DNA from 2 places in the Alteromonas sp. ABH4_457 genome. Region 2 is predicted to be linked to the other one. Evidence: predicted binding sites of a transcription regulator. Region 2 holds the regulator's gene; the other holds the start of a gene.
What was found. The regulator LexA, encoded in region 2, represses DNA repair genes until DNA is damaged. The targets are predictions, from matches to a motif close to TACTGTATNNNNATACAGTA.
Positions count from the first base shown of each region.

Region 1: a site for LexA is predicted at 11,224-11,243, ahead of recN (DNA repair protein RecN). Genes of this name have one in related genera too.

Region 1 is NZ_JBSWXN010000007.1:44,410-59,940, forward strand. It holds gene ACXAGR_RS18005 (L-threonylcarbamoyladenylate synthase) at 1-171, shown strand, start outside; gene ACXAGR_RS18010 (segregation and condensation protein A) at 204-1,037, shown strand; gene scpB (SMC-Scp complex subunit ScpB) at 1,024-1,659, shown strand; gene rluB (23S rRNA pseudouridine(2605) synthase RluB) at 1,652-2,533, shown strand; gene ACXAGR_RS18025 (type 2 periplasmic-binding domain-containing protein) at 2,512-3,294, opposite strand; gene dkgB (2,5-didehydrogluconate reductase DkgB) at 3,471-4,274, shown strand; gene ACXAGR_RS18035 (DUF445 domain-containing protein) at 4,413-5,708, shown strand; gene ACXAGR_RS18040 (P1 family peptidase) at 5,799-8,054, shown strand; gene ACXAGR_RS18045 (DUF4097 family beta strand repeat-containing protein) at 8,098-8,778, opposite strand; gene ACXAGR_RS18050 (outer membrane protein assembly factor BamE) at 9,039-9,395, opposite strand; gene recN (DNA repair protein RecN) at 9,533-11,215, opposite strand; gene ACXAGR_RS18060 (hypothetical protein) at 11,428-11,583, shown strand; gene ACXAGR_RS18065 (IS630 family transposase) at 11,702-12,733, shown strand; gene ACXAGR_RS18070 (sugar porter family MFS transporter) at 12,793-14,232, opposite strand; gene ACXAGR_RS18075 (DUF5107 domain-containing protein) at 14,504-15,531, opposite strand, start outside.
Region 2 is NZ_JBSWXN010000002.1:591,592-607,122, reverse strand. It holds gene ACXAGR_RS05855 (MFS transporter) at 1-1,083, shown strand, start outside; gene ACXAGR_RS05850 (LysR substrate-binding domain-containing protein) at 1,107-1,574, opposite strand; partial or broken gene ACXAGR_RS05845 (helix-turn-helix domain-containing protein) at 1,590-1,757, opposite strand; gene ACXAGR_RS05840 (aldehyde dehydrogenase family protein) at 1,773-2,249, shown strand; gene ACXAGR_RS05835 (aldehyde dehydrogenase family protein) at 2,176-2,655, shown strand; gene ACXAGR_RS05830 (aldehyde dehydrogenase family protein) at 2,717-2,980, shown strand; gene ACXAGR_RS05825 (type 1 glutamine amidotransferase domain-containing protein) at 3,022-3,699, shown strand; gene lexA (transcriptional repressor LexA) at 3,957-4,583, shown strand; gene ACXAGR_RS05815 (serine hydrolase domain-containing protein) at 4,685-5,824, opposite strand; gene ACXAGR_RS05810 (YceI family protein) at 5,934-6,506, opposite strand; gene coxB (cytochrome c oxidase subunit II) at 6,914-7,999, shown strand; gene ctaD (cytochrome c oxidase subunit I) at 8,009-9,631, shown strand; gene ACXAGR_RS05795 (cytochrome c oxidase assembly protein) at 9,641-10,231, shown strand; gene ACXAGR_RS05790 (cytochrome c oxidase subunit 3) at 10,253-11,131, shown strand; gene ACXAGR_RS05785 (DUF2909 domain-containing protein) at 11,153-11,362, opposite strand; gene ACXAGR_RS05780 (SURF1 family protein) at 11,393-12,103, shown strand; gene ACXAGR_RS05775 (hypothetical protein) at 12,109-12,666, shown strand; gene ACXAGR_RS05770 (COX15/CtaA family protein) at 12,681-13,682, shown strand; gene cyoE (heme o synthase) at 13,675-14,592, shown strand; gene ACXAGR_RS05760 (SCO family protein) at 14,589-15,236, shown strand; gene ACXAGR_RS05755 (GNAT family N-acetyltransferase) at 15,242-15,531, shown strand, end outside.

The sequences.
Region 1 (15,531 bases), on a different contig from region 2:
GAAATGGCAGAGTCTGATCCCGATGAAATCCGCGACAGGCTGGAAAAACAGGTAGGATTGATTATTCATGGCGGGTATCTTGGTGAAGATCCCACCACCATTGTCGATTTCTCTGAAGGCAATGCGGAAGTGATCAGGGAAGGCAGTGGCGACCCGTCACCGTTCCTGTAAAACAATCATAGCACGGACGAACAGCACGTAAGATGACAGACGAACAAACGCCGGCGGCAGTAAGCGACCCCGTTCAGCAACCTTTGCCACTGGCGTTTATCAATGGTGAAGCGGTCATTGAAAAGCCGTCAGATCTGTACATTCCCCCCGATGCACTGGAAGTCATTCTGGAAACCTTTGAAGGCCCGCTGGACCTTCTTTTGTACCTTATCCGCAAACAAAAATTCGAAATCGTAACCTTACCCGTGGCAGACATTACGGCGCAGTACATGGAATATGTGGAGGTTATGAAAACATTGAAGCTGGAATTAGCTGCCGAATATTTGCTGATGGCAGCGATTCTGGCTGAAATTAAATCCCGGTTACTGCTACCAAGGCGAAGCGATGAACCGGAAGATGAAGAAGACCCGCGAGCGGAGCTGATCCGCCGGTTAAGAGAATACGAAGCCGTTAAAGAAGCTGCACAATCATTGGATGAACAGCCCCGTATGGAGCGTGATGTGTTTGCAGTGAAGGCTGATGTGGCTCTGAGTGTGCAACCGGTGCGGATAGAGCCGGATGTGTCACTGCAGGAGCTTGTGCTGGCATTCAGCCATGCCATGAAGCGGGCTGCTGCATTTGAACATCATACAATTGAGCGGGAGGCGCTGAGTACCCGTGAGCGCATGAGCCAGATTCTGGCTATGGTAAACAGTGAGACCTACACACCGCTGGATGCGTTATTCACGCCGGAAGAAGGCAGAGCAGGTGTGGTGGTGTCTTTTCTGGCGATTCTGGAATTAGTAAAAGAACAGCTTTTATTGTGCGTTCAGACAGGACCATTTGCCAGAATTCATGTAAAATTGGGCCGTCATGAAGAAGATTAATAAAGTCCAGCTTAAGCAACTGGTCGAGGCCGCACTGTTTGTTGCCGATGCGCCAATGACTAAACTGGCACTGCGAGAGTCTGTGCTGGCTGAATTTACAGTCAGTGAACGGGCGCTGAACGAGGTGCTCAAAGAGCTGGTGCTGGACTATCAGCCCAGAGGGATTCAACTGGTTGAAGTGGCCAGCGGATATCGTTTTCAGTCACTGGACAGCTTAAGCCCCTGGCTGAGCCGCATGTGGCAGGAGAACGCGCCCCGTTATTCACGTGCAATGCTGGAAACACTGGCGTTAATTGCTTACCGTCAACCCATAACCCGCGGCGAAATTGAAGCGGTACGCGGGGTGGCAGTCAGCAGTAATATTATCCGTACCCTGACAGAAAGAGACTGGATCAAAGTGGTAGGGCACAAAGAAGTGCCGGGCAGACCGTCGTTATATGCCACTACCAGACAGTTTCTGGATTATTTTTCGTTAAAGTCGTTGGCCGATTTACCCGGATCTGAGGTTTTTGAAGGGCTTGAAGACAACGAACAGCCGCCTGCGACGGCTACACTAGAGGCACCGTCTGACGACGACCGTGCGATTGAAACCGCTGAACAAAAGCGAGAAGAAAATGAGTGAAAAGTTGCAAAAAGTCCTGGCTAACCAGGGACTGGGCTCCCGCCGTGAAATGGAACGGTGGATAGAAGCCGGAAGGGTATCGGTAGATGGCAAAATTGCGACACTGGGCGACCGTGTTGAACCCGGCCAGCAAATCCGTGTAGACGGTCATCTGTTATCCCGTCAGGCAGAAAAACCGGTATGCCGTGTATTAATGTATAACAAGCCGGAAGGTGAATTATGCAGCCGTCACGATCCTGAAGGCCGCCCCACAGTATTTGACCGTCTGCCAGCTATCCGCGTGGGACGCTGGATTGCCGTAGGACGGCTGGATATCAATACCAGTGGCCTGTTGTTATTCACCAATGACGGTGAACTGGCAAACCGCTTAATGCACCCTAAATGTGAAGTTGAACGTGAGTATGCTGTACGCGTATTCGGTGAAGTGTCCGGTAAAACGCTGAACACGCTGACCAAAGGGGTTGAACTGGAAGATGGTCTGGCGCGGTTTACTGAAATCAAAGCCCGTTCTAAGCCTGCCGGTGAAGAAGAGAGTATGAACCGCTGGTACAACGTGACGTTGTCTGAAGGCCGTAACCGCGAGGTACGTCGCTTGTGGGAGTCTCAGGAAATGCAGGTCAGCCGTCTCGTTCGCGTGCGCTACGGACCGGTGGAGCTGCAAAAGCGTTTACCGCAGGGGGCCTGGGTAGAGTTGCCGCTGGAGCAGTTAAATGCCCTTCGTAAACTGGTGCAACTGGACGATGAAACACAAACGCTGGTGGATGTAAGACAGGGTAAACTTGATCATGCCCGCCTTACCCGTATGCGCCGCTCGGTGAAAAAACACCGTACACGGCAGTCTCATCAACGTAATCAGTCAGCCAGCTCTGACTGACTGGAAGGGCGTTTCTTTAAACAGGTACGCCCGTTATCAATACCGTGCCGGCGGGCAACCTGAGCAATCAGCCCGCGGTGCGTTTTGAGAAATTCATCTAATTTTTCCAGCATCGCCGGATACTGCTCACTGGAAATCCGCAGGCTCTCTTTCTTATCCTGAATATGTTCTGATGCCACAATGCGTTTACCTGACAGCTTCAGTGCTGCAGTTGCATCATTCAGCAGTTCGCTGTCTGTGATAATGGCATCAACCTCACCGTCAACCAGCGCCTTTACCAGGTGTGTCGGCTCAGAGAATGACACTATTTTTGTGTAGCCTTTACGTTCCTGTTCTAACCAGTCACTGGAAACCGGCTGATCTTCAATAATACCCAGTGCAGTCACGTCGGGGATTCGCATCCATTGATTCTCAGGCAACACACGGGTGATTTCACAAATACCGACCACAGGCTGGCTGTAAAATAGCGTGCCGTCTGTGGCAGACCAGCGGGGGTGATCCGGAAAGCGGAAATCAATCATGTTTTCTTTAAACCACTGATCGTAAGCGTCGCCCTGAAGGGGCACATATTCCAGTTCAAAGCCCTCTTCAAGAGCAAATGCTGTCATCACCGCATCGAGCACCGGGTGATATTTGCCACCGTTTACCGGGTGGACCTGTCTGCCTGAACTGTCTTCGACACCTACAAAGAAAGTATCTTTCGCCGCAAAAGCATGACCTGAAAGCAATACGGCAGCGAGAAGAGTGATAGCGCGTCGCATCGTATTCGTCCTGTTCACTTAAACTTTAGTCGTAACACAAGCCTATCAATGCAATTGCCTTTGCACGATAAGACCGTTGGCATGCAAGTATTAAAACCAATACCTGAAGAAAGTGAAGTAATCTGTATTCAATGTCTTAGCGTAGACAAGGTGAATTCATAATACAGGAGAAGATAATGCAATCGATGCCTCAATTAGGTGTAGGTACGTTTCGTTTAGAAGGAGAGGTAGCAAGAAAAACGGTTTCAGATGCGCTTTCCACCGGCTTCCGCCATATCGATACCGCCCAGTTTTATGGCAACGAAGAAGAAATCGGCAATGCAATTCAAACTGCCGGTCTTCCCCGTGAAGAACTGTTCGTGACCACCAAGGTATGGCACGACCATCTTGATAAGGGTCACTTCATTCCGTCTGTGCATGAAAGTCTGAACAAACTGAAAATGGCCTATGTTGACCTGCTGCTCATCCACTGGCCGTCACCCAATGATCATATTCCCATGGAGTCATATTTGGCGTCACTGAAGCAGGCTAAGGAAGAAGGTTTAACGCGCCATATCGGTGTGTCTAATTTCACCATGGCACAAATCGACAAAGCGGTTGAGATTCTGGGAGAGGGCGAGATACTCACTAACCAGATAGAGCTTCACCCGTTTATGCAAAACCGTCAGGTGGTTGAACATTGTATGCAGGCTGGTATTTCCACTACCGCCTATATGCCCTTCGCGGTGGGCGAAGTCATGAAAAATGATGAACTCAAAGCCATTGCTGACGCGCACGGAGCCAATCCTGCACAGGTTGTACTGGCGTGGATGGAAGTAAAAGGTATCCATGCCATCCCTTCATCAACGAATAAGGACCATTTGCAGGCGAACTTCGATTATACCGCTGTCAAGCTGTCAGAAGATGATGTGGCGCGCATTGATGAGCTGGACAACGGCGAACGTATCGTGGATCCGGATTTCGCGCCGCAGTGGGATTAATATCCTTTTACATTTAACCACCCGTAATTGTCATAAAGGGTTTGCCGGCTGCACTTTCATCACCATATAGTGGATAGGATGTATACGCCTGATGACGTGCAGTCAGGTAAGTAATGCAACATTAATACAAGGACAAACGTGCTACCGGATAATAAACAGCAGCAGCTCCGGCGTGCAAAACGCATCGCGCTTTTCTGGCTGGTGGGAGCTGCGTTTGTCTTTATTCTTGCGACGCTGGCAGAGTACCGGCAGTGGATAACGCCATGGCCCGCCTGGGCCGGGCTCATTAAGATGGCATCAGAAGCTGCGCTGGTTGGCGGGCTGGCTGACTGGTTTGCCGTCAGCGCATTGTTCAGGCCTATTCCGGCCAGATTTCCAATCCCTCACACGAATATCGTAGCGAATAACAAAGCGGCGGTTGCCGGTAATTTGTCCCGCTTTGTGAAGGAAAAATTCTTCAATGAAGTCGCTATCGAAAAACTGGTCAATGATGCCCGTCCTGCTCAGGGAATGGCAAGATGGTTGCGTGAGCCTCAAAACGCAGACCGTCTGAGTCGCTTCGCCGCGCGCTCGCTGGTGGGGATCATTAACACGCTGGATGATAAACCCGTTCAGGACATGATGGTAAGCGGAGTGAAGCGGGCTCTGCTGAAAATGGATCTTTCGCCTCTCGCGGCCGGCACGTTACGGGTTCTGACCCGTGATAAGCGCCATCAGGAGGTGCTGGATCAATTGCTTTATAAAATCGCAGAGCTTGCTCACCGGCCTGACAGTCAGATGTTTATTGCTGAAAAGCTGCATAGCTGGCTGAAAACAGAGTACCGGCGACTGGAGAAAATACTGCCAACCACCTGGTTGAGCGAGCAGGGCGCTGACATCGCTTCCAAAGCCATTGTGAGCATTCTGGCGGATATTGCCAACGACAGCGAACACCCGGTACGCAAGAGTTTCGACCGCCAGCTGGAGGACTTCACGGCGAGGATGGAAACCGACCCTGCAATGACAGAGAAGCTGGAAAATATCCGTACCCAATTGCTGAATAACGATACCCTTCAGCAGTACCTGTTTCAGGTGTGGGGCGACGTGAAACGCTGGTTAATCGATGATGTTGCAGCCACAGACGGCAAGTTCACAGACCGTTTATCCCATGCACTGCAGGAAGCAGGTAAATCGGTGGCAAACGATGAGCAACTGGCCAACGCTATCGATGTACACATCGCAGAAGCAGCCAGAGCGATGGCGCCGGAGCTCGCAGATTTTCTTACTGACCATATCCGTAAAACCATTCTGGCATGGGATGACAACCAGATGGCGGAACAAATTGAACTGAACATCGGTAAAGATCTGCAAAAAGTGCGTATTAACGGTACGTTGGTGGGCGGGCTGATTGGTGCCTGTCTGTTTTTAATTGAACATGCTATCAGTCTTTTATAACCGGTACGTAGCCGTCTTCCTTTTGAATTTTGTGTACTATCGTGTGACACTTTTTCTTCTCCATTTCTATTTATAAAAAACGAAAACAACATGAGAAAACGAATTCTTCCGGCGTTACTGCTGGTGTTGCCGCTTATGCATGTCAGCGCAGACGCAGAGCAGGTCAGAGCCCGTGATCTTGGCATCGCGCCTGGTGTACTTGCGACCGGAAAACTGAACAGTATTACCGATGTCGCAGGCGTACGGGTGGGGCAGGTAACCCTTCATAACGGAAAAGACGTTCACACCGGTGTGACAGCCATTATTCCGGCAGAGGGTAATTTACGGCAACGTAAGGTACCGGCTGCGGTATACGTGGGTAATGGTTACGGCAAAATGACCGGGATCAGTCAAATCCGGGAATTGGGAGAAATTGAAACACCCGTTGTGCTTACCAATACACTGAATGTGGCTGAAGGTATTGCTGGTGTAGTGGAATGGACGCTGGCACAACCGGGGAATGAAGACGTGGCATCGGTGAATGCTGTCGTAGGTGAAACAAACGACGGATTTCTTAACGACATCCGCCGCAGAACCGTAACGAAAGCTGATGTGATTCAGGCTATCAATACAGCGCAAAGTGGCCCGGTTGCAGAGGGAAATAATGGTGCCGGTAGCGGTACCCGCGCCTTCGGGTGGAAAGGCGGAATTGGTACAAGCAGCCGTTTGCTGCCTGCATCACTGGGGGGATACACGGTCGGTGTGCTGGTACAGAGTAACTTTGGCGGCATCCTGAATATTGACGGCCTGAAAGCCGGGGAAGCGCTAAATCAGCACTACCTGTATAAAGAAATGAATAACGATACCGCTGCTGACGGCTCTATCATGATAGTGGTTGCAACAGACGCACCGCTGGACGACCGCAATCTGGAAAGGCTGGCAAAGCGGGCCATGGCCGGTGTTGCGCGAACCGGTGCCAGCCTGACAAACGGCTCCGGCGATTATGTTATAGCCTTTTCTAACGCAGATGCATTACGTCGTGACGAGCAGTCGCCGGCGCATTCATCCACCGTGATGGCGAACAGTCAGTTGTCACCTTTATTCGAGGCGGTGATTGAAGCAACGCAGGAAGCCATTTATAACAGTCTGCTGATGGCTGAGGACGTGGAGGGTTTTCACGGGAGTGTAAAAGCCCTGCCGGTAGACAAAATCCGCTCTATGTTACCGGCCGAACACGGGAGAACAGAGTCATCTGATACGTTGAGAGTGGCTACTTTTAACGTAAGTATGGAGTCGACGAATTACCCTTCTTCAGGGCTTCCGCCCGGTGATGACGTGCTTAAAAAGGTGTTGTCAGATGGCAATAATCCGCAGGTCAAAAATATTGCTGAGATCATTCAGCGCACCGCGCCGGATATTATTTTGCTTAATGAGTTTGATTACATCAAATCGCAGAGCGATGGTGTGCGGGCTTTTATTCAAAATTATCTGAATGTCAGTCAGCACGGGCAATCTGCTATCGATTACCCGTACGTTTATCTCGCGCCGGTGAACACCGGTGAGCCGTCTCCTTTCGATCTGGATAACGATGGTAAAGCCACCGGAACAGGCGGTGATGCGTGGGGATTTGGCTTGTATCCCGGTCAGTACGGCATGGTTGTATTGTCGAAATATCCCGTCGTGCATGATCAGGTGCACAGCTTGCAGACATTTAAGTGGAAAGATATGCCCGGTGCTCAGAAGCCCGTTGACCCGGCCACAGATACTCCCTGGTATAACCAAGAGGAATGGGCTGAGTTCCGTTTAAGCTCCAAGTCTCACTGGGATATACCCGTTAACGTTAATGGCCGCATTGTGCATGTACTTGCTATGCATCCCACACCGCCTAATTTCGATGGTGATGAGGATCGTAACGGTAAGCGGAACCATGATGAAATCAGGCTGATGGCTGACTATCTGTCTCCGGATAAAGGCGAATATATTACTGATGATGAGGGTAAACAATCCGGCCTGCCGGAAAACACCCGTTTCGTACTGGCGGGCGATTTCAACGCTGCCGATGCGGGTGGTAAACACCGGCCCGGCGTCATAGAACAGCTTATTGATAACCGGTATGTGAACGGCAATGTTATCCCGGAAAGTGAGGGTGGCCGTGAACATTCAACAGAGCCTTACAGCCGCAGGTTCACTGCACACTGGGGGGCAAGGGCAGATTACGTTTTACCGTCAAGATATGGTTTTGAAGTGACCGGTAGCGGTGTTTTCTGGCCCGAAAAAGCCAGCCCGTTGTACCGTCTGGTGAAAGATCGTGAAGCGAGTTCTGATCACCGCCTGGTCTGGCTGGACGTGACGTTAACCGGTAAGTGATTAAGCAGGCCGGACAGTTGTATTTCTGTCCGGCCTGCAATGATTAGCTGCGGTTGCTGTTGTTACGTCTAATTACTTTGCTTTCCAGCGCAGGATTAGCAAGCTCAAGTACAACGGCGCGCTCTAAAATGATATTGCCGTTAACAACCACATCTTCCGTGATTGAAAGCACCGGTTGTTCGGATTTTTTCTTCATCCAGCCATTTTCAGTTTCTTCAAATACGATGTCGCCGTAGATACGGGTATTGCCTGACAAGGTGACATTACCATTTTGCGTTGTGACTGAGCCTTTTATCTCGCCATCCGGCACCGTAATATCGCCATTCACTGTTTCCAAATCGCCTTCCACCAGACTATTCACAGAAAGCCCGATATTGCCATTTACCGTAGACATATCACCAAACACATTCAGGTTTTTACCGGCATTAATATCGCCGTTAACCGTACTCGCTTCATTGATTGCAGCGTTATCTGCAATACTGATATTGCCGTTCACCGTACTGACATCTTCAGCAACAGTAAATGTTTGCAAAGTCACGTCTCCGTTAACGGAAGACACATCGCCTGCATGACGGCCTTCATAGATGGTTACCGATCCCAGTACACTGCTTACATCGCCGCCATCGTGATAATCACCGTTCCCACCGACATTGATTACACAGCCTGATAGCGTGACAGCACATAAAAGTGATAAAGCAATAATTGAGCGATTCCTGTTTAGCATTCTATTTTCCGTTTTGTAGTGATGTGTGTCCGGTATGGCGTTAATACTCCCGTTTTTTGCCGGGAAGCATTCACTTAACAATGAGCAATAACCGCACACGAATGAGTGTAAAAAGTATGACAAGTTCAGCAATTGCTGAGCCAAAAGTGATTATGTATTTAAAATCAGTGGGTTATGGATTTTTGGCGTGCAGGGGAAGGGGAGAGCGTATCCGGGAGTAGTACGGAACACCACATTTTGGTGTTCCGGACCAAAAATGCTTACTGATCGAGCGGGGTATTAAAATCTTCTGACAGTTCGAAGTCACCTTCTACGGTGGTTAGCACATTACCGTCGAAATTAAGTACCAGTTGCTTCTGGAAATCTTCACCGCGTTTGGACATACCGCGCTTCATATCGTACACGTAATACCATGTGCTCTTATCAAAAGAGTCTTCAACAACAGGGTGGCCAAGAACATAAACAACCTGCTCTTTGGTCATGCCAACACGCAGCTTTTTAACGTCACGTTCGTCCAGAAAGTTGCCCTGTGGCACATCAATCCGGTAGATCCAGTTGTTACAGGCAGTGGTGAAAAATACAGCGGTTAACAAAATAGCGATTTGATACAACTTCATGCGTGAGCTTGTCCAGTTATGCTTTGATTATAGTGACAGGCATTACCTTTGCCGGCAAACCAGTGTCAGAATGCGGCTGTCGCAAAATAATGCGCGACAGCATGCTACCCAATCACCTATGACCAATCAACCGCTTATTAGTTCGATTCTGCACTTTCTAACAGTTCTCTGGCATTTGCCAGTGCTGATTCGGTTACCTTATCACCGGCAAGTAACCGGGCCAGTTCGTCTATCCGGTCCTGCTTCGTTAATGGCAACATCTGTGTTTCTGTTGTACTACCATCACTGAACTTGGTCACAAACAACTGGTTATGGGCCTGTGCAGCAACCTGAGGTAAGTGCGTAACACACATGACCTGACTCACTTTACCCAGCCGGCGTAACAAACCACCTACAATGGCGGCGGTAGGGCCGCTGATCCCTGTATCGACCTCATCAAAAATCATGGTCGGTGTTGCGTGTTTGTCGCTGGTCAATACCTGAATGGCAAGCCCGATACGCGACAGCTCACCGCCCGACACCACTTTTTCCAGTTTATCTGCCGGTTGGCCGGGGTTTGTGGACACCAGGAAAGTCACATCATCCAGACCTGACGCTACAGGCGTTTTGTCTTCCTGATAATCGACAGCAATATCGATGACCGCATGAGGCATATTCATCTGACGGATTTGCCCCTGAATCGCTTCTGCCAGCTTAACCGAAGCAACATGCCTTGATGCCGAAAGTGCCTCACAGGCCTGACGGTAAGCGTCTTTAGCTTCAACGACCTCATGCTGCAAATCTTCCAGACGATTCTCATCCTGCTCCAAACCGGCAAATTCTGCCGCCAGTGCCTGGTGATGCCCGAACAGTTCTTCAGGCATCACGGCATGCTTTCGTGCCAGCTCCATGGCTTTACTGTAACGGGATTCCACCTGTTGCAGCCGCAGAGGATCTATTTCAAGGTCATCGCAATAGCTGCGTAATTCTCTGGCCGCTTCTTCTACCTGAATAGAGGCATCGTTCAGCAAGGCAATAATCGGCGTCAGGGCGCTGTCGTGTTCTTCCAGCTCAGACAGACGGTCAAGACCATTTTGGATAATGGATAACGCGTTACCCTCATCATTCTCATACAGGTTATAAAAACTCGTTTGCGCCTGTTCCAGCAATGTCTGGCCGTTACTCAACCTGCGGTGCTCAATTTCCAGTTCGGTAAATTCGCCGTCTTCAATAGCAAACTCATCCAGTTCCTGTACCTGATAGGCCAGCAGTTGCTGACGGTCAGCACGTTGTTGTGCCTGTGTTTCCAGGTTTTTCAGTTCCGACTGTTTTTGTTTCCACAAGCGGTAGTTATCTGACACGGCGCTCAGCAAGGCAGGATGCGCGGCATACTGATCAACTAGTTTTCGCTGATAATCGTCTTTCAAAAGCTGAAGATGAGTATTCTGGCCATGGATAGCAATGAGGTACTGGCCGAACTGTTTCAGCTGTTGCAGCGATACCGGTGTGCCGTTAATGAACGCTTTCGATCTGCCTTCGCGGGAAATGACACGGCGTACAAAGCAGCTGTCGTCATCTTCATCCAGCAATTCCTGCTCATCCAGCCAGGCCAGTGCAGCTTTATGGCCTTTCAGATTAAAATGGGCAACGATTTCTGCTTTAGGCGCGTCTTTACGCACCGCGCCGGCATCGGCCCGCTCACCCAGACAAAGGCTGAGTGCATCAATAGCAATAGATTTACCCGCACCGGTTTCACCGGTGATGGCCGTCATACCAGACTCAAGATTGACAGATAATTGCTTAACAACAGCGAAATTTTTGATCGACAGATTAACCAGCATGTGTTCACCGCAGTATGTTTATACAGTATGTGTAAATATATACAGTATTTTGGCTGTGTAAAGTAAAGTTTTTTCTACGTTGAAAACGCCCGGGTAAATTGCTTTATTATAATTTTTATTAAAAACCTGCGCACAAGGCATTACAGGCTGGCAAACTCAAACAATGGAAGCAAGAAACGGATTACCGCAAACGTTCGCTGGCTGAGAGGGCCATGTGGCGATATAAATCCCTGACCGGTGACAAGCTTCGTTTGCGGGATTATGACGCGCAGGTGGGTGAAGTCATGGCCCGGGTGGCAGTGTTGAATAAAATGGCCTCGTTAGGGATGTCCTTGAGCCAGATGATCCGCTCAGTGAACTGGGGTTAAGGGGAAATCTGTCCTAAATAACTGTTCTTAAGTGTAGATCACCCCATAGGGGGAACTCAGTGTGATTTCTGCGATCAGATCAATCGCCAAAAAGAAATTATCGAGAACCACACTGAGCATGAACAGAATATCATTGATTGACCGGGCTGAGCGACGCCGTTTAGAAAAAATCGTCCAATGCAGTAAGGATAAACGCTTTAGTCGTCGGGCAAATGCGGTGCTTTTGGTACACAAGGGCCAATCCCGTAAGCGTGTTGCGTTATTACTGAGTGCTGCACGTTCATCAGTCAGTCGCTGGTGTAAGTGGTATGAAGAATCAGGAATAGAAGGTTTAAAAGATGCTGAGCATGGCAAACCGGCTTATTTGCCTGGTGACGCGATAGTCAAACTCTTGTTTCTGTTGATTCACTGGACACCTCAGGAGCTGGGCTATCAGCGTAGCCGTTGGAGTTCGGAATTGCTGGCTAAAGTGATTTACGAAAATACTGGCATTCGTATACATAGCTCGACGTTGAGACGGTGGATGCCAGAACTTGGCATCGTTTGGCGCAGAGCAGCCCCGACTTTACGGATCCGCGATCCACACAAGGAAGAGAAACTTGCTGCGATTAAAGCAGCGCTTGATAAGTGTTCTGCTGAGCACCCTGTGTTTTATGAAGATGAAGTGGATATTCACCTGAATCCGAAGATAGGTGCTGACTGGGGATTTAGAGGACAACAGCGGTTAGTCCCAACGCCAGGACAAAATGAGAAATATTATCTGGCCGGTGCGCTTAACGCGGGTACAGGTAAAGTGCTTTATGTTGGTCGTCATTCAAAATGTTCAGAGATATTTATCCGCCTAATGAGGCACCTAAGAAGAACATACAGAAAGGCGAAGACAATAACGCTGATCGTGGACAATTACATCATTCACAAAAGTAAGAAAACACAGGCATGGCTGAAGCAAAATCCCAAGTTTATTCTGTTGTTCCAGCCAGTCTACAGCCCCTGGGTTAATAAGATTGAAAAGTTGTGGCATGCCTTGCATGAAACTATCACTCGCAATCATAAGTGCACGGAAATGTGGCAACTACTCAAAAGGGTACGGCGGTTTATGGAGACCGCATCACCATTCCCTGGCAATGACCACGGGATGGCAAAGGTGTAGCAGACTTCGGATCAGTTATTTAGAAGATGATTTGATCAACAAGGCTAGGGTTGAAAGCCCTAGCCTTGTTTCTCATTTGCACTCTGCTGTAGTGATTTTGGCTCAACCGGAGCAGTAATATTCAGTTTCAACTCAATTTCTTCAAGCGACAGCTGTTTGGTTTCCGGTACTTTTCGCCAAATGAAGATAAACCCGAGTAAACAAATAATGCCATAAATCAAAAAGCTCCCTTGTGCTTCAAAAGTATGATTAATCAATGGAAAAGTGTAAGTTAAAACAAACGAAGCAAACCAAAGAGTAAAAGTACCGATAGCCATAGCTACGCCACGAACCCGATTAGGAAAAAGCTCAGCTAGTAATACCCAGGTAACAGGTGCCAATGTCATCGCATATATTGCAATTGCACACAGTACCAGCAGCAGAACAGGCAAACCTAAAGTGCCTGTTTGATAAGCCAGTGCAATCAAGGCATAAATAATCGTCAAACCAATTGAACCGAATAACATGAGTTTACGTCGCCCTAGACGGTCAACTAAAGGTAAAGCGAGTAAAGTAAAAATTAAGTTCACAGAGCCGGTTGCTACAATGGATTTTAGTGTATCGTCAATATCAAATCCTGCGCTTGTAAAAATTTCCTGCGCGTAATTAAATACTACGTTGATGCCACACCATTGCTGAAATGCAGCCAGTACTATACCAATGATTAACACGGGTTTAAGTGATAGCAAATCCTCAAATCCACTGCCATGCTTTACTGACAAATTAGCCTTTAGTTCGGTTAGAACCTTACTTGTGTAGCTGCTACTACCAATTTTAGCCAACACTTCTCGCGCTTCAGTAAAGCGAGCTTTTTGCGTTAGCCAGCGTGGTGATTCAGGGATTAAAATGGCCAGAATTAAAAATAACATTGCCGGAACTAGCTCAGCCGCAAACATATAACGCCAGCCAATTTGTCCGTTCCAGGTATGCATTAGCTGAGCTTGAGTCGCAGCCGCCGAGTTTGGCTCTGCAATCACTAAATTGATGAGTTGTGCTGCTAATACACCAATAACTATCGTTAACTGATTAATCGAAACTAACTGTCCGCGTTTTTCAAGCGGACTCAGCTCAGAGATATACATAGGCGAAACAGTTGACGCTATGCCAATTCCGACCCCGCCGATAATTCTGGCCCAAACAAAAACATCCACATTGTCGGCCCATGCAGTTGCTGCGGCTGAAATAACAAACAAGACGGCAGACAATAGCAATGCTTTTTTCCGACCAAATGTATCTGAAATTTTGCCAGATAAAATAGCGCCGAAAATACAGCCAATTAATGCAGATCCCATTAACCACCCCGAAACTGAAGGGTCAGACACCGCAAAAAAAGCTTCATAAAATGGTTTAGCACCACCAATTACTACCCAGTCATAACCAAATAAAAAGCCACCGCATGCTGCGGTTAAACTGATCATCCAGATATAAGTCATATTGAGGTCGTTTTGTTTTGATTTCATTATGTCAGTTGCACACTATTTTACTTGAATGCCATTAAATAATTGTAGCCTGCTTATTATCTCGGGCTGAGTCTATAGGATTAATAAGCTTAAAACACTTTGTATTTAGGAATTAATGTTATAGGTGATGCCTTGCATGTAAATGGAAATACCAATTATTTTCGATGGATTATCTTATAAAAATTAACAAAAGTTACATTTACAAACTATACCTCAAAGAGTTAAAGCACCTCTCATAGATCTAGATTAAATGCTATGAGAGGGTGTCAGGTCAGAAACTGCGGGTTAAAATACTTATTTTTTCCGCTGGATTATTCTCACATTCAGCCAATAAGGCCAACCCTTTTTTTGCTAGGCTAGCAATCAGATCCAGCATTTGATCACGGCTTTGCTGAATATCGTCTTCAAACACAAGTAGATTTGGTAGAGATGTAGCAAAATAAGGGATTTTAGCTTGTGTTTGTGTTTCTGTTTCAACATAAGCCAACATGTCATTAAACAGTTTTTGCGCCTCACTGAACTGAGTTAATGCAATCAAGGCTAATCCTTTAAAATAAGATAATTCAGAAAAACTGACTACGGCCATATTCTGAAAATCGTTATTTTCATTGGCACAAGCTTCAAATGCATTTTTTGCCAGTTCAATTTGTCCTAATTGAGTTAACGTCATGCCCAGCCAATAGTTAACTTCTGCTTTGGCTTGCAATAAATGGTACGCTTCGCCTAAATTACCAGGTGTTTCAAACGCAAATTCAAAGTGAGCCAGTGCCTGCTCGAAATTAGCCTGAGCAAACGCTTGCTGGCCAAGTTTAATTTTTGCTCTAGTGTACTGTGCTAGCACTTTCCCTTCACCGCCTTCCCAAGGATGGAAACGACGTGTAGTCAAAACGTCTAAAGCAGCTGTCATTTGGCCGCTATCGTTTAACAAAGCACAGTATTCAATACAGGCATCATCACGACGCAACACTAAATCCAGATTTGATTGCATATATTGCAATCTATGCTCTACTAAATCGCCACTGCGTTTAGTTAACTGGTCGTATTCAAATACCAAGCGGGCATCACCACCAGCAAACTTAAGTGCCGTTAAATAGGCTTCTCTTGCTTTTACTTCATCCTGCTCAATATTCCAGTAGGCAATACCTAAATTACGAAACACAGTTGCATAGTCGCAATTTTGAGCAGCCTTTTCCCACGCCTCGATTGCGTCTTTATGTCGGCGTTTATCATAATAATAATTACCTAAACCATAGCCGATTAACCAATGCGAATTATGCTCTGCTGCCCATTCAAGCAATA
Region 2 (15,531 bases):
AAAGTCATCGCCTCAGGTGCGCCGCTGACAGTACTGTCGTTCGCTATTTTGTTTTATCCCCTGCCGGCCGGTGCGGACTACCTGTTTACTTTTTATCTTGTGGTGACCATCCTCTTTCGCATTGGTTATGCACTGGTAGACATACCTCACAACGCGATGATGGGGTCACTGACCAGAGACAGCCATGAGCGGACACGTCTGTCTTCATCCCGCATTTTTTATAATTCCTGTGCAATCCTGCTCTTCGCCGCATTTGCCGGCGATACACTTGCTATGCTGGAGTCACAGGATAACGGGATGCGGACTATCTTGCTTATCACGGCAAGCGTGTTCATGCTGGTGAATATTTATTTATGTATTTTGCCGGTCTGGCGGGAAGGTAATCTGACAGCGGTCAAACACCCGCCTCCGCTCAGTAAAGCATTCCGTGCACTCCTGCGAAATAAGGCATTCATGGTACTGGCGGTATATTCATTACTGCCGTGTATCTTTATTCCGGTGTTCTACAAATCCGGCGTTTACTTCGCAAGCATGCTTTTTCACGACGAGAAGCTGACGACCTGGTTCATTATGAGTCTGGCGGCAGGAAAGCTGGTGGCGCTACCCTGGTTTAACCACCTCTCACAGCGCATGGAAAAGCATCATGCCATGATCCTTGCGCTGGCCGGGCTGGCTGTGACTTTCCTTAGCTTTCTTCTGCTGACCCCGGCCACGATGACCGGTGCATGTGTTTATTTCGCTGTTTGTGGTTTTTTCTCAGGCGGACTGCTGGTACTGGTGTGGTCAGCATTACCAGACACCATTGAGTACGGTGCGAGGGATCAGGGGATACCTAATCAGGCGCTTACCTTTGGCGCATTTCATCTGGTGATGCGGATAAGCGACGGGCTGTCTTTTGCTGTGATTGCCGGTGCGCTGGAATATGCGGCGCAGAGTGCAAACGCTGATATTGAGTCTGTGCTGTTTGTCGAAATCATTTCGCTGGTAGCCAGCGCAGGCTGTCTGCTCGGGGCTGTGGTGCTCTGGTTTTATCCTCTCACCCGGGCGGTGCATAACGCGTTAGCTACTGAAAAAGATAAGTAATGGCGCCGGGGTAAACGGCGACATTACGACCATAATTGAGTGAGTAAGGTCTGTCTTGCGTGAGCAACGCGGACTTGACGTAAAGCACTGGGTAACCAAATTAGGTAGTAGTGAATTTCATGTGTACCAACTGGCGAAGGGATCTCCATGAGTTCGCTTTGAGCAATTTGCTGCTGACATAAGAACTCGGGCATAACAGACCAACCAAAGTCTTGTGCTGACAATATGCGCTTTACGGTACTTGGAGCGGCCACTGGGAGTAATTTACTGGTATAAATCAGCTCGCTTTTTAAACGATCATCTAAGACTGGGTGGGCTGAGATTCCCAGATCACAGTGCCCCTCAAGTAACATGTCCGACACCATACTGCCGTTACCGGTGTGCATACGAATTTTCACCCCCGACTCCAATAACGGTAGCATCGGTACACTGAGTATCTCAGCTATAAAATCCGCATGTCCGACTATCTGCAAGACACCAGAGATGTCCATTGATCGAGCTCTTGCTTAAGCCAAAGCCGCCTCAGCTACTTCCAGCTTATCACCAATGTCCATGGCTAATTCATCCGCTGTGGAGGTAGGCTCGACGCCACTAGAAGAACGCTCAAATAAAGGTCGCCCAATGGCCACCTCTAGTCCTGCAATGTGTTGTGATACAGCAGGTTGCGTCAAGTTAAGTGACCGCGCTGTATAAAATTAATCCGTGATAACCATAAAGCCATTGCTTCTGCCATGAGCGAAGATTTTGGACACCGTAGCTTATATCAGTCTTACGTGGCCGATATGGTAACAACCAGTAATATGTTGCAACACGCCATCGATAATCTCGATACCTGGATGGAGGCAGAACAAACCGCCTCACCTGATCCTGAAATGCACACTGAAATACAGTTTCAACCGTTAGGGATTGTTGGTGTCATTAGTCCCTGGAATTTTCCAATCAATTTAGCATTTGGACCGTTAGCTGGTGTATTTTCAGCGGGTAATAGCGCCATGTTAAAACCTTCTGAACTGACGCCTGAGACTTCAGAATTATTGGCTGAGTTAGTGGCCCGTTACTTCGGCCCTGAAGAGCTAACCGTAGTACTAGGGGATGCGTGCTGCTGCAGAGAACCTTGTGCCAGTGACTCTGGAACTGGGTGGAAAGTCGCCTGTTATGGTGGCTAAAGGTGCTGACCTGAGCAAAGCAGTTGAGCGCACATTAACGATTAAATCCTTTAATGCAGGTCAAATTTGCCTGTCACCAGATTACGTTTTGCTGCCTGCAGAGCAAACTCAAGCGTTCAAAGCTCAAGCGCGAGAATTTATGGGACAAACCTTCCCAAGCATTCAAGAAAATACCGATTACACCGCAATCATTAACGAACACCATTACCAGCGCTTAGTCGATCTATTAGAAGATGCACGTCAAAAAGGCGCAGAGATCATCAATCTTGCGCCGCAAAATGAACCGGCTTATGACGCCTCAAGCCGTAAAATCGCTCCGCATCTAGTGATTGGGACAACCGACGATATGGCAATCATACAGGAAGAAATATTTGGTCCATTATTGCCCATTCGTCTGTATCAATAAGAGGACGAGGCAATTGATTACATCAATCAACACCCTCGCCCTTTAGCCGCCTATTACTTCAATGAGGACAGCACAGCAAGTATTTGCACAACAAACGACTTCCGGAGCGCTGGTCATCAACGACGTCATGACCCATGTATCTATTGATGAGCTGCCTTTTGGTGGTGTGGGCGCGTCAGGTATGGGGGCTTACCATGGTATTCATGGCTTCCGCCAGTTCTCTCATGCCAGGGCGGTGGTAGTACAAAGCGAAGCGGGTGTATCAAATCTTCGATTGCGAGCACCGTATGCAGACAAACAAGCAGCCGTAGACGCTTTTTTTTAATCATTGATTCATCCATATTGTTAAAAGATAGAGAGGTTTATATGAAAATCTTAATGGTACTTACATCGCATAATGAGCTGGGTAACACCGGTGAAAAAACAGGCTTTTGGTTGGAGGAGTTTGCAGCGCCTTACTACACCTTTACAGATGCTGGTGCTGAGTTGGTGTTGGCTTCACCTCTGGGGGGACAACCACCTCTGGATCCGAAAAGTGATTTGCCTGATTTTCAAACCCCTGCGACTGAGCGATTTAAGCAAGACCAACAGGCGCAGCAAGTACTGGCGAACACTGTCAAACTTGAAAACGTGTCACACACAGATTTTGATGCGGTGTTTTATCCGGGCGGCCATGGCCCCCTGTGGGATCTTGCTGAGTCAGAACAGTCTGTTTCACTGATCGAAGCGTTTGAGCGGGCAGGCAAGCCAATCAGTTTTGTGTGTCATGCCCCTGGGGTCCTGCGTCATGTAAAAACTGATAACGGCGAGCCGCTTATCAAAGGTCGTAAAGTTACTGGCTTTACTAACGGAGAAGAAGCGGGGGTGGAGTTGACTGATGTGGTGCCATTCTTGATAGAAGATGAATTCATTCGTCTTGGCGGTCACTATGAAAAAGGTGCGGACTGGGAGCCTCACGTAGTTGAAGATGGCCGATTGATTACAGGCCAAAATCCAGCCAGCTCCGAAGCTGTCGCGCAAGCCTTGATTAAACAACTTGCATAATCTCCCTCAAATTTAGCCGGTGGCGTTCTGATTAGGAGGCCCCTGGCTAAAATTTCTTGATAAGAAGATACCTTTTTATTCCCAAGGAGAACTAAAACAGCGTATTACAATGTACAACTAATGCATATCGTTGCAATGAAAACCAGGCGCTGTTAACTGCGCCCCCTGAATAAGCGTAATAATTTCGCCGGCAGCCCTTGTCAAACCAGCGCAACTGTATATACTCACAGGAACTGTATAGAAAAACAGGGCTGTTTATGCGTCCACTTACTCCAAGACAAACGGAAGTTCTCGAACTGATCAAAACCACCATGCTGGAAACCGGCATGCCGCCCACCCGTGCGGAAATTGCGAAGCAATTAGGGTTTAAATCAGCTAATGCAGCAGAAGAGCATTTAAAGGCGCTGGCCCGTAAAGGTGTAATCGAAATTCTGGCGGGTACCTCACGGGGTATAAAGCTGAATATTCCGCTGGAAGCAGAAAACGATGAAGACGCAGGCTTACCGTTAATCGGCCGTGTTGCGGCAGGTGAACCTATTCTGGCGCAGGAACATGTGGAAATGCATTACAAGGTCGACCCTGATCTGTTCCACCCCCGTGCGGATTTCCTGTTACGTGTAAACGGTATGAGTATGAAAGATATCGGTATTCTGGATGGTGATCTACTTGCCGTTCACCGAACTACTGACGTGCACAATGGGCAGGTAGTTGTTGCCAGGGTTGATGAGGATGTCACGGTAAAACGTCTGGAAAAACGCGGCCGCGAAGTTTGGCTGCATGCAGAAAATGAAGAATTCGATACCATAAAGGTGGATCTTGCTGCTGAACCATTCAACATTGAAGGTCTGGCTGTAGGTGTAATCCGCAATGCTGACTGGATGTAAGTCCTTTCGCTAAGCGCGGTGCAATAACTATTGTGTGCGCTGGCCACAGCGCTAAAAATTGGAAGGGCGATGATATAAACCATCATCGCCCTTTTTCTTTACTATTGGCTGGTATGTGCAAAGTGCAGTGTCTTGAGCGCCAGCAGAAAAACATCAGCATTGTCTTCACCACTGACATTTTTTACTACAGTAACCGCTGTTTTATGTTCACGGCAAAGAATGGTCATTGTAATGCCGCCCATACTGCCACCTGAGTGCATCACTGCATCAGGAATATCGTCCATCAAAGCCAGCGCGCTCACGTTATCTTTATACGCTTTACGTTTTTTGTAATCGCCAAAACCGGTTTTCCAGCCTATGCCGAAGCCCACGGTTTCACCATTGTTAAGCCTGGCAGGAGTAAACATGGCGCGGGTAGTCTCTGGTTTCAGGTAATCGCTTGCCACATGGGCTACAGCAAACCGGACAATATCTGACGGCGTAGAAATAAAACCGCCGCCGGCCCATTTATAGCTGTGATCCGTTTGTGGCGCATTAATCAGCTCACCTTCGTGTACGGTGTAAGGTCTCGCCCGGTGATCGATGATGGTGTACTGGTCGTCAAATACCGTGTTGTCCAGTTTCAGCGGCGCGAACACTTCTTCGTTTATGATGGCGCGGAAATCCCGGGACGCGTCAGCCCCTTCCATTGCGGCACTGACCAGTGTCCAGGCAAACGTTGAATAACGGTGATCTGTGCCGGGTGCAAACAGCAGTGGATCATCTTTAAACATCGCCAGTGCACTGTCGATATCCGGATAACTTTCATTCAGAAGGAATTCATTGGCACCTTCTTTGTAGTGCCTGATGCCTGCTGTATGTGAGGTAAGCTGGCGCAGAGTAATGACCGGTTTATCAGCAGGCCATGCGCTGACGTATTCAGTTACCGGTTTATCCAGATCAATGTTGCCCGCTTCCGCAAGACGCATTAATCCGGCCGTAGCGATGAGTTTAGAGACACTGCCGATACGCACCTTGTGATCTGTCGTCATCGGTACATGGTTTTCCACGTCGGCAAAACCGTAGCCTTTAGCCATCAGCATGCCCTTATCGTTGCCCAGTGCCATGGTTATACCCGGCACTGTGTCATGACTTACCGCTTCTTCAAACAGAGCGTTAATAGCGCCGGAAGGAAGATCTTTGGCAAAAACAGAGGGTGTTAAAAATAACAGAAAAGAGGAGAAAACAGCGCGGCGCAACATAGAAGCAATCCCTGACAATAAAAACAATCAGACTACCGCAGTTAACAGGCCGCTACCAATAAAAAAGCCCGCTCGCGCGGGCCGGGCATCTGGACGGTGATGCGAAAACTTATTTAGCTTGTGCTTCTGTGGTGATGTGCAGCGTGACTTCGTCACTCACATTCGGTACATACATATCAATCCCGAAGTCAGAACGCTTGATGGTGGTCATTGCATCAAAACCTATCGCTTCTTTCTGTGTCATCGGGTGTACACCTGAACCATTCAGAGTGACATCCATAGTGACGGACTTAGTCACACCTTTGATCGTCAGATCGCCGGTCACTTCCATCGTCTTATCACCTGTCATTTCAACATCTGTACTGGTGAAGGTGGCAGAAGGAAACTTCGCTGCATTGAACCAGTCAGCACCGACAAATTCTTCATTCAGCTTTTTAACAAATGAATCAATGGTATCAATTTTCACCGACACATCGATTTTGCTGTCTTCCGGCGCGTCTTTGTCAAACACGATGGTGCCTTCAGCGCCGTTGATGGCGGCTGTCGGGTTAGAGAATCCGAAGTGATTCCATGAAGCGATAACGCTGGTGTGAGTAGGATCAATCTGATAGCTCACAGGCGCCGCGAATGCGCCTGCACTGATTAAACCTGAAACTAATACTGCCGGGATAAATTTATTCATTACACATTCCTTTCATAACGTTGATGTCACAAGTGTGAGGACGATTTACTTACCTATAATACGGCGTTCCTTAAATACGGATGTGTCGAAGATCTGAACGAAACATTCGAAATATCAGAATGAAGTGCTTTGACCCTGTTTCTGAGGCCACCCCGGCCATTTATTTTTTCAGAAAGACTAGACACAAGATGAAATCTGTTTAATTCTTATACCGTTGTTAACGAAAAAATAACAAAAATAGATAAAAATTAACAGGCGGATAGCCTGATACGACAGGGTCCTGTGAGCAGGGTATTACACAAGATCCTCCATCACGGAGGTGTTGAGTGAAGAAACTCGTATGTAACGCAATGATGGTTTGGGGGTTAGCGATGTCTGTTATTCCGGCGTCGCTGCAAGCAGAAACCATGGCAACATCAGACCGGGCAGGTGAAATCAACCTGAGACAAGGTGTCACAGACATCAGTGGACAGGTGTACGACCTGCATATGCTGATGTTCTCAATTTGTGTGGCCATCGCTGTGGTGGTGTTCGGTGTGATGTTTTACTCCATGTTCAAGCACCGTAAATCCCGGGGCGCCAAACCGGCGCACTTCCACGAAAACGTGAAAGTAGAAATCGCCTGGACAGTCATTCCTTTCCTGATCCTGATATTTATGGCCGTCCCGGCAGCACAAACCCTCATCGCGATGGAAGATGCCAGTGAACCTGAAATGACGGTTCTTGTCACCGGTTCCCAGTGGAAATGGCATTACAAGTACATGGACAGCGATGTGTCCTTTTACTCCATCATGGCCACACAGCGTGAGCAGATTGAGAACAAATTCGAAAAAGGGGAAAACTACCTGCTTGAGGTAGATCGTCCTCTGGTCATTCCTACCGGACAAAAAGTCCGCTTCCTGATCACCTCTGACGACGTTATCCATTCCTGGTGGGTGCCAGATTTCGCAGTAAAGAAAGATGCTAATCCGGGCTTCATCAATGAGGCGTGGACCAAAGTGAATGAGCCCGGTATCTACCGTGGACAGTGCGCTGAACTGTGCGGGAAGGATCATGGTTTCATGCCGGTAGTGGTGATTGCGAAGAGCCCGGATGAATATAAAAACTGGATGACAGAGCAGGAAGCCATTGTGAAACAGGCGAAAGAAGAAGAGCAGCGCCTGCTGGCCATGAGCATGAGCAAAGAAGAGCTGATGAGTACCGGCGAGAAAGTGTACAACGCGACATGCGCAGCCTGCCATATGCCTAACGGTCAGGGGTTGCCGGGCGTTTTCCCTGCACTTAAAGGCAGTCAGATGGTATTGGAGGATCAGAAAGCGCACATCGATATTGTGCTTAACGGTAAAGCAGGCACGGCCATGCAGGCGTTTGGCAAGATGCTGTCCCTGAAAGATATCGCTGCGGTGATTACCTACGAGCGTAATGCCTGGGGAAATAACACCGGCGATGTGATCCAGCCTAAAGACGTTAATGCAGTAGCAACCGGTAAATAGGAGCGTGCGATGAGTAAAGCAACTGAAACTATGACGCCGGAGCACATTGCGGCACATGATGAATATCACGATGATCACCACGGACACGGCGCTCCGGCAGGCCTGATGCGTTGGGTGCTGACAACTAACCACAAAGATATCGGTACGTTATATCTGTGGTTCGCCTTCATCATGTTTCTTACTGGCGGCGCGATGGCGATGGTGATCCGCGCCGAACTGTTCCAGCCCGGTTTACAAATCGTAGACCCGAATTTCTTTAATCAGATGACCACAGTGCACGGCCTGATCATGGTATTCGGTGCTGTCATGCCGGCGTTTACCGGTCTGGCTAACTGGCTGATCCCCATGATGATTGGCGCACCGGATATGGCATTGCCCAGAATGAACAACTGGAGCTTCTGGATCCTGCCGTTTGCATTTTCCATGTTGTTAGGTTCACTGTTCATGGAAGGCGGTGGCCCGGCTTTCGGCTGGACCTTCTATGCGCCGCTGTCGACGACATACAGCAGCGACAGTACCGCGCTGTTTGTGTTCTCAGTCCATATTATGGGGATTTCCTCCATCATGGGCGCAATCAACGTAATCGTGACTATCTTTAATATGCGTGCGCCGGGTATGACGTGGATGAAAATGCCACTGTTCGTCTGGACCTGGCTTATTACTGCATTCCTGCTGATTGCTGTAATGCCTGTACTGGCTGGTGCAGTGACCATGGTGCTTACCGATAAATTCTTCGGGACGAGTTTCTTTGATGCTGCCGGCGGCGGTGATCCGGTGATGTTCCAGCATATTTTCTGGTTCTTCGGGCACCCTGAAGTCTACATCATGATCTTGCCTGCTTTTGGCATTATCTCGCAGATTGTGCCGACCTTCGCCCGCAAGCGCCTGTTCGGCTATGCCTCCATGGTGTACGCCACTGCCTCCATCGCCCTGCTCTCATTCATTGTCTGGGCTCACCATATGTTTACCACAGGTATGCCGGTGTTTGCTGAAATGTTCTTTATGTTCGCCACCATGCTGATCTCCGTACCCACCGGCGTGAAAGTGTTTAACTGGGTGGCCACCATGTGGCGGGGTTCCATGACCTTTGAAATCCCCATGTTATTTGCTCTGGCCTTCATTGTGCTGTTCACCATCGGTGGCCTGTCCGGATTGATGCTGGCAATCACCCCTGTGGATTTTCAGTACCACGATACTTACTTTGTCGTGGCCCATTTCCATTATGTTCTGGTGACCGGAGCGGTGTTTTCCATTATGGCTGCGGTGTATTACTGGCTGCCCAAGTGGACCGGTAAAATGTTTGATATCACGCTGGCTAAGTGGCATTTCTGGTGCTCACTGATTTCCGTGAATGTGCTGTTCTTCCCTATGCATTTTGTGGGACTGGCGGGTATGCCGCGGCGGATCCCTGATTACTCGCTGCAATTTGCTGATTACAACCAGTGGATCAGTATTGGCGGGTTTGCTTTCGGGTTATCCCAGCTGATTTTCCTGGTACTGCTCATTAAAGCCTGCAAAAAGCAGGGCGAACCGGTTACGTCACAAGTGTGGGAAGGTGCAGAAGGTCTGGAGTGGGAAATTCCCTCTCCTGCTCCTTACCACACGTTTGAAACGCCTCCGGTTGTGAAGTGAGTTATCAAAATGGACAACCGCGCAGCCGGTAACCGCACCCTTACCCTGCGACTGCTTGTGGTCGTAGCGGGTATGTTTGGCTTCGGTTTCGCTCTGGTGCCTTTGTATGACGTGTTCTGTGATATCACCGGTATCAACGGAAAAACGGCTAACCGGGCCGCAGTGTGGCAGGGCAAAGATATCGATACCAGCCGCACAGTGACCGTAGAATTTATTACCCGCACAAACAGCGGTATGCCCTGGGAATTTCGTGCAGAAACACAGCGTGTGAAGGTGCACCCCGGGGAAGTGAATACCGTGGCGTTTTACGTCAGAAACCCGGCTGCCAGTAACATCATTGCTCAGGCAATTCCCTCTGTCAGTCCGGGACAGGCGGCCCTTTATCTGAATAAAACAGAGTGCTTTTGCTTTAACCAGCAGCCCTTACAGGCTGGTCAGGAAGCGTGGATGCCTATGTCGTTCTACGTGGATGCCGGGCTGCCAGAGGATATTACCTATTTTACCTTGCAGTACACACTGTACGACGTGACCGCCAGGGCCGGCGATCTGAGCGGCAGTGACAACCCTTATTTACGACAGCCTGTAAGCGGCAGCCGCTGACAGGCCGGAAGGAGAGTAGCCATGCAACAAGAATATCAACGGTATTATGTGCCTGCACAAAGTCCCTGGCCCATTGTCGGGGCGGTAGCCTTATTTCTGATTGCGGTGGGAGCCGGCAACACCGTCATTGAAAGTACCAAAGGGGAAGGCGGCTACGGGCCGCATGTTCTGGCGGCGGGCATCGTCACGTTGCTGGTGATGCTGTTTGGCTGGTTTAAAAATCAGATTGATGAATCCATGGGCGGATTATACAGCGATCAGCTTGGCCGCTCTTACCGTCAGGGTATGAGCTGGTTTATCTTCTCAGAGGTGATGTTTTTTGCTGCCTTTTTCGGGGCACTGTTTTACGCACGTATGATTTCGGTGCCATGGCTCGGAGGCGCCTCGAACAATGCGATGACCAATGACGTACTGTGGCCGGCCTTTGAAGCCATGTGGCCCCTTGTTACCACGCCCGGGGGCACGACCACTCAGGAAATGAGTGCCGCCGGATTGCCTACTATCAACACCATTATTCTGCTGATTTCATCCGTAACCCTGCACTTTGCTCACGTGGGCCTTGAGCAGAAAAAACGCAAACAGTTGACCGTGATGCTGGGCGTAACCATATTACTGGGACTGGGTTTTCTGACACTGCAAGTCGAAGAATATATCCATGCTTATCAGGAGCTGGGTCTGACACTGCAGTCCGGCGTGTACGGCAACACCTTTTTCATGCTCACCGGCTTCCACGGAATGCATGTGACGCTGGGTACCATCATTCTGATTGTTTTGTTTTTAAGGGTGCTGAAAGGGCACTTTACACCCAAAAGCCACTTCGCGTTTCAGGCCGGCAGCTGGTACTGGCATTTTGTCGATGTGGTTTGGGTAATGCTGTATCTGTTTGTGTATGTGCTTTAAGTGACTGCGCACCGGCCCGCCTCAGTAAGGGGCGGGATTCGGACTGATAAGTCCGGTAGCCAGTGCGACAAGGATCAGGGTAACAATGATGACAGAAGTTAAAACACGGCGGCCGATGTATTTGCTCATAGGTTCGCCGTCAGGGTCATCTTTCATCATTACCCGCATGGCGAGAAACAAGTTAGCGATCATGTAAATCACTAAGCATACAAGGACGATTTTTATAATCATTTTTTTCTCCGTCAATAAGGGGAGCCAATTATGAATCAGGCAAACCGGTTCCGTTCCTTACCTCTCGCTGTGGTGGTACTGACAGCGGTTATCTGCATGATTTCGCTGGGCTTCTGGCAACTCGACCGGATGCACCAGAAAGAACAGCGTCTGGCTAGCATAGCGCAAAAAAGCAGCGAAGGGTCAATCTCTCTCAGTCAGCTGGATCCTGTGCGGGAAGATATCCGTGATTATCAGGTGGGATTTAACGGCCGCGCAGATATAACTCAGATCCTGTTTCTGGATAACAGGGTGGAAAACGGGCGCGTGGGGTATGACGTTATCGTGCCTGTACATAGCAGTGAAGGCACGGTGCTGGTGAATTTTGGATGGGTGGAGGCGCCGTTAAGCCGGAATGAACTGCCCGGAGTGGATGTAGAAAGCAAGTTCCAGCACTTCCATGGCCGTATAACTATGCCGGGACACAATCCGGTGGTGCGCGAAACGCTGTCGTCTGATGCTACGTTTCCCGTGGTGGTGCAGGCGCTGGATATCCCCTTTATCCGCCGCCTGACCGGACAGCCTCTGCAACCCTTTGTGGTTGAGTTAACTGCACCGGAAAAAAGTGCGTTTGTCCGCAACTGGCAGCCCGTTGTAATGCCGCCGCAGAAGCACCTGGGTTATGCCATTCAATGGTTCGGGCTGGCCATCGCTGCGGCTGCAGTCAGTTACTTTTCAATGAATTCGAATAAAAAAGGATGATCAGTATGGCAGGAAAAAACAGCAAGTTGACTATGTTAGGCGTTGCCGCCGTATTTGTACTTCCGGTTATGCTGGCAAAGCTGGCCCTGGACAATCAGTGGTTTACCAATGCAGCCACTAACAAAGGAGAGCTGCTGCAGCCTGTGAGGGATCTGACCCCGGTGTTTGCCGCTGAAAAGCCTAAATGGCGCATTGTGTACTCTGTGCCGGAGCAGTGCGATGCCGCCTGCCAGAATGCGATTTACAGTATTCATCAGGTGTGGATTGCCCTTGGCAGGGAGACTGACAGAGTTGAGGCAACGGTACTGCTTACCGGTAACAGTGATGCCGCCATTGCTGAGAAGTTGCAGTCAGAACAAAACCTGCATGTTGTAAAGGTGGCAGACAGTCGTCAGCAGGCAGCGCTTAATGTCAGTGATGCAGGGTCTATTCTGCTCGTCGACACCCTGAATAATGCCATGCTTCGTTACCCCACCTTTACCGACAAGCAAATGGCAATACAGCATAGCCGGGACATTCTGGCTGACGTGAAAAAACTGCTGAAACTGTCACGTATCGGATAATCCGGGAGGCAAGCATGAGAAAGTTAGTCCTGTTTAGTCTGATCCTCGCGGTGGTGGTTATTATTCTCGGGGCCTACACGCGGCTCACCGATGCCGGGCTGGGCTGTCCTGACTGGCCGGGATGCTACGGGTTGCTCACCGTTCCGTTACAAGACCACCATGTTGAGGCGGCGAATGCCGCTTTCCCCGAACGTCCGGTAGAAGCGGCCAAAGCCTGGAATGAAATGATTCACCGTTACTTTGCCGGTGCACTGGGTTTATGTATTTTTACTATCGCTGCCATCGCTGTGAAGCAGCGTCACAGCGGCCGTACCGTACGCCTGCCACTGTTGCTTGTTGCACTGGTTATCTTTCAGGCTGCCCTGGGCATGTGGACGGTGACGCTGAATTTACTGCCGGTTGTGGTTATGGGGCATCTGCTCGGCGGCTTCACCATACTGGCGTGCCTGTTTTTACTGCATCTCAAATTACGGGAGAGTAAACGAAAGCCCCGGCGTATTAACAGCATCACCAAATTTGCACTGTTTGGCATGGCTATTCTGCTGATGCAGATTGGCCTCGGGGGCTGGACATCAGCAAACTATGCCGCACTTGCCTGTACTGACTTTCCGGTGTGTGAAGATGGCTGGGCCTCCAGGCTCGACTTTTCCGGTGCATTCAGTGTGCCTTATGCCGAAACCTACGAATATGGCGCCCACGGATACGGTGAACGCATGACAATGCATATTGTGCACAGAGCCGGCGCGGTCATTACGTTTTTATATTTACTCTGGCTCGGCTTCAGGCTGTACAGCCGGGAGGTGGCTGCGCCGGTGAAAAGTGCCGCGCTGCTGCTCATCGGGGTGCTGATGATTCAGGTAACACTGGGCGTAAGCAACGTCGTGCTGAGTCTTCCCGTCATTGTGGCCGTTGCTCACAACATCGTCGCTGCCTGTTTATTACTGGTAATGGTATGGATCACTTATCAGGTGTCCCGCTATCAGGGTGATCCGCAACAGGGAGGAGCACATGGCTAAATCTGTTTCTGTTCATCAGCGCCGCTTAGCGACATCTCAGCCGGTCAGCTGGCGTGACTATTATGAGTTAACCAAGCCTAAGGTGGTTATGCTGCTGTTGCTCACAGCCCTGGTCGGTATGTGCCTGGCCACCGAGTCGCTGGTGCCGGCAAATGCACTTATTGCCGGTATGGCGGGGATTGGTATGCTGGCCTCTTCTGCAGCGGTAATTAATCATGTGGTTGATCACCGCATCGACGGCATGATGGCCCGTACTGTCAACCGCCCGGTCGTGAAGGGTAAGGTGAGTGTATCTCAGGCGCTGTTTTTTGCCGCTGTACTGGGGCTCGCCGGATTCGCATTACTGTGGTTTTTCGTGAATGCCCTTACTGCCATGCTCACACTGGCCAGTCTGGTCGGGTATGCGGTTATTTACACCATGTTCCTCAAGCGGGCGACGCCTCAGAATATTGTTATCGGCGGACTGGCAGGTGCGGCACCGCCGCTGCTGGGCTGGACAGCGGTAACCGGCGAGATCCACGCCCATGCTTTGTTGCTGGTACTAATTGTTTTTACCTGGACTCCCCCCCACTTCTGGGCGCTGGCGATACACAGGCAAAAGGACTACGCACGGGCCAACGTGCCTATGCTGCCGGTTACCCACGGGGAATCGTTCACCAAAACCTCGGTGCTGGCTTACACCGTGCTGCTGGTTCTGGTGTGTTTGCTGCCCTACCTTACCGGTATGTCTCACCTAATTTATCTGGCGGGATCGCTGGTATTGAATGCAGGGTTCTGTTTGTGGGCATGCAAGTTAAAGTTTGCGGCTAAGCCCGACACGGCAATGAAAACATTCCGCTATTCTATTTACCATCTCATGTTATTGTTTGTGGTGCTCTTAATTGACCACTACTTACCCGTAACACTATGACTCAAAGAACCTTAACCGGCATCATCGCTGTGGTAGCGTTGATCGCCGGCATTGCAGGTGCCCTTTATATCGCTCCGCCTTCCGGTGAAAGCCGGGCACCGGAGTACTTTCAGGCTTATCCTCAGCCCAAACCACTGGACGATTTTTCTCTTACAGATGCTGACGGACAGCCTTTTACCAGGGAAAATCTGACCGGCGCCTGGACATTAGTATTTTTAGGCTACACTTATTGTCCGGATGTGTGCCCCACAACGATGGCGTCTTTAAATAAAATATGGCCTGAACTTTCGTATATAAAACCCGGGGCTAATACTCAAGTACTATTTTTGTCTGTAGATCCCAAAAGGGATACTTTTCAAAGGCTTAAAAGTTATATAAGTTTTTTTAATAAAGACTTCATCGCTGCAACCGGTCCGCACGCCGAAATATTCCCCCTTGTCAGGAACATGGGATTGATGTACTCATTAACTGAGGACACTGATAAAGCTGACTATCTGGTCGATCATAGCGCGTCGGTGGTTCTCATCAGCCCCGAAGCGGAAGTGCTCGGAAGGTTCAAACCAATAATGGAGCCCGGGAAGTTAGCGATCATAGACAGCGAGCAAATTCTTGCAGATATGCCTAAGGTGGTTATCACCCGGTAGTATTCATGACAGTAGTAGTACGTCAGGCAACCGCAAGGGATGCGACTTATGCGGTGCCGTTGTTACTGGATGCGGGAGAGCATTTACTTACGAAAATATATGGGGACGGCGACCGTGATACGGCGTTTGCTTTCCTTTCAGCGGCCTGGCTTCGCGGCACGGGACAATATGGTTTTGCCAATCACTGGCTGGCGTGTATAGAAGACGAAATTGTCGGCATTATTTCATGCTGGCACGACAGCCTTCCGCAGCAATTTGATCGGGATACATTGACATCGATTACCGATTTCTTTGG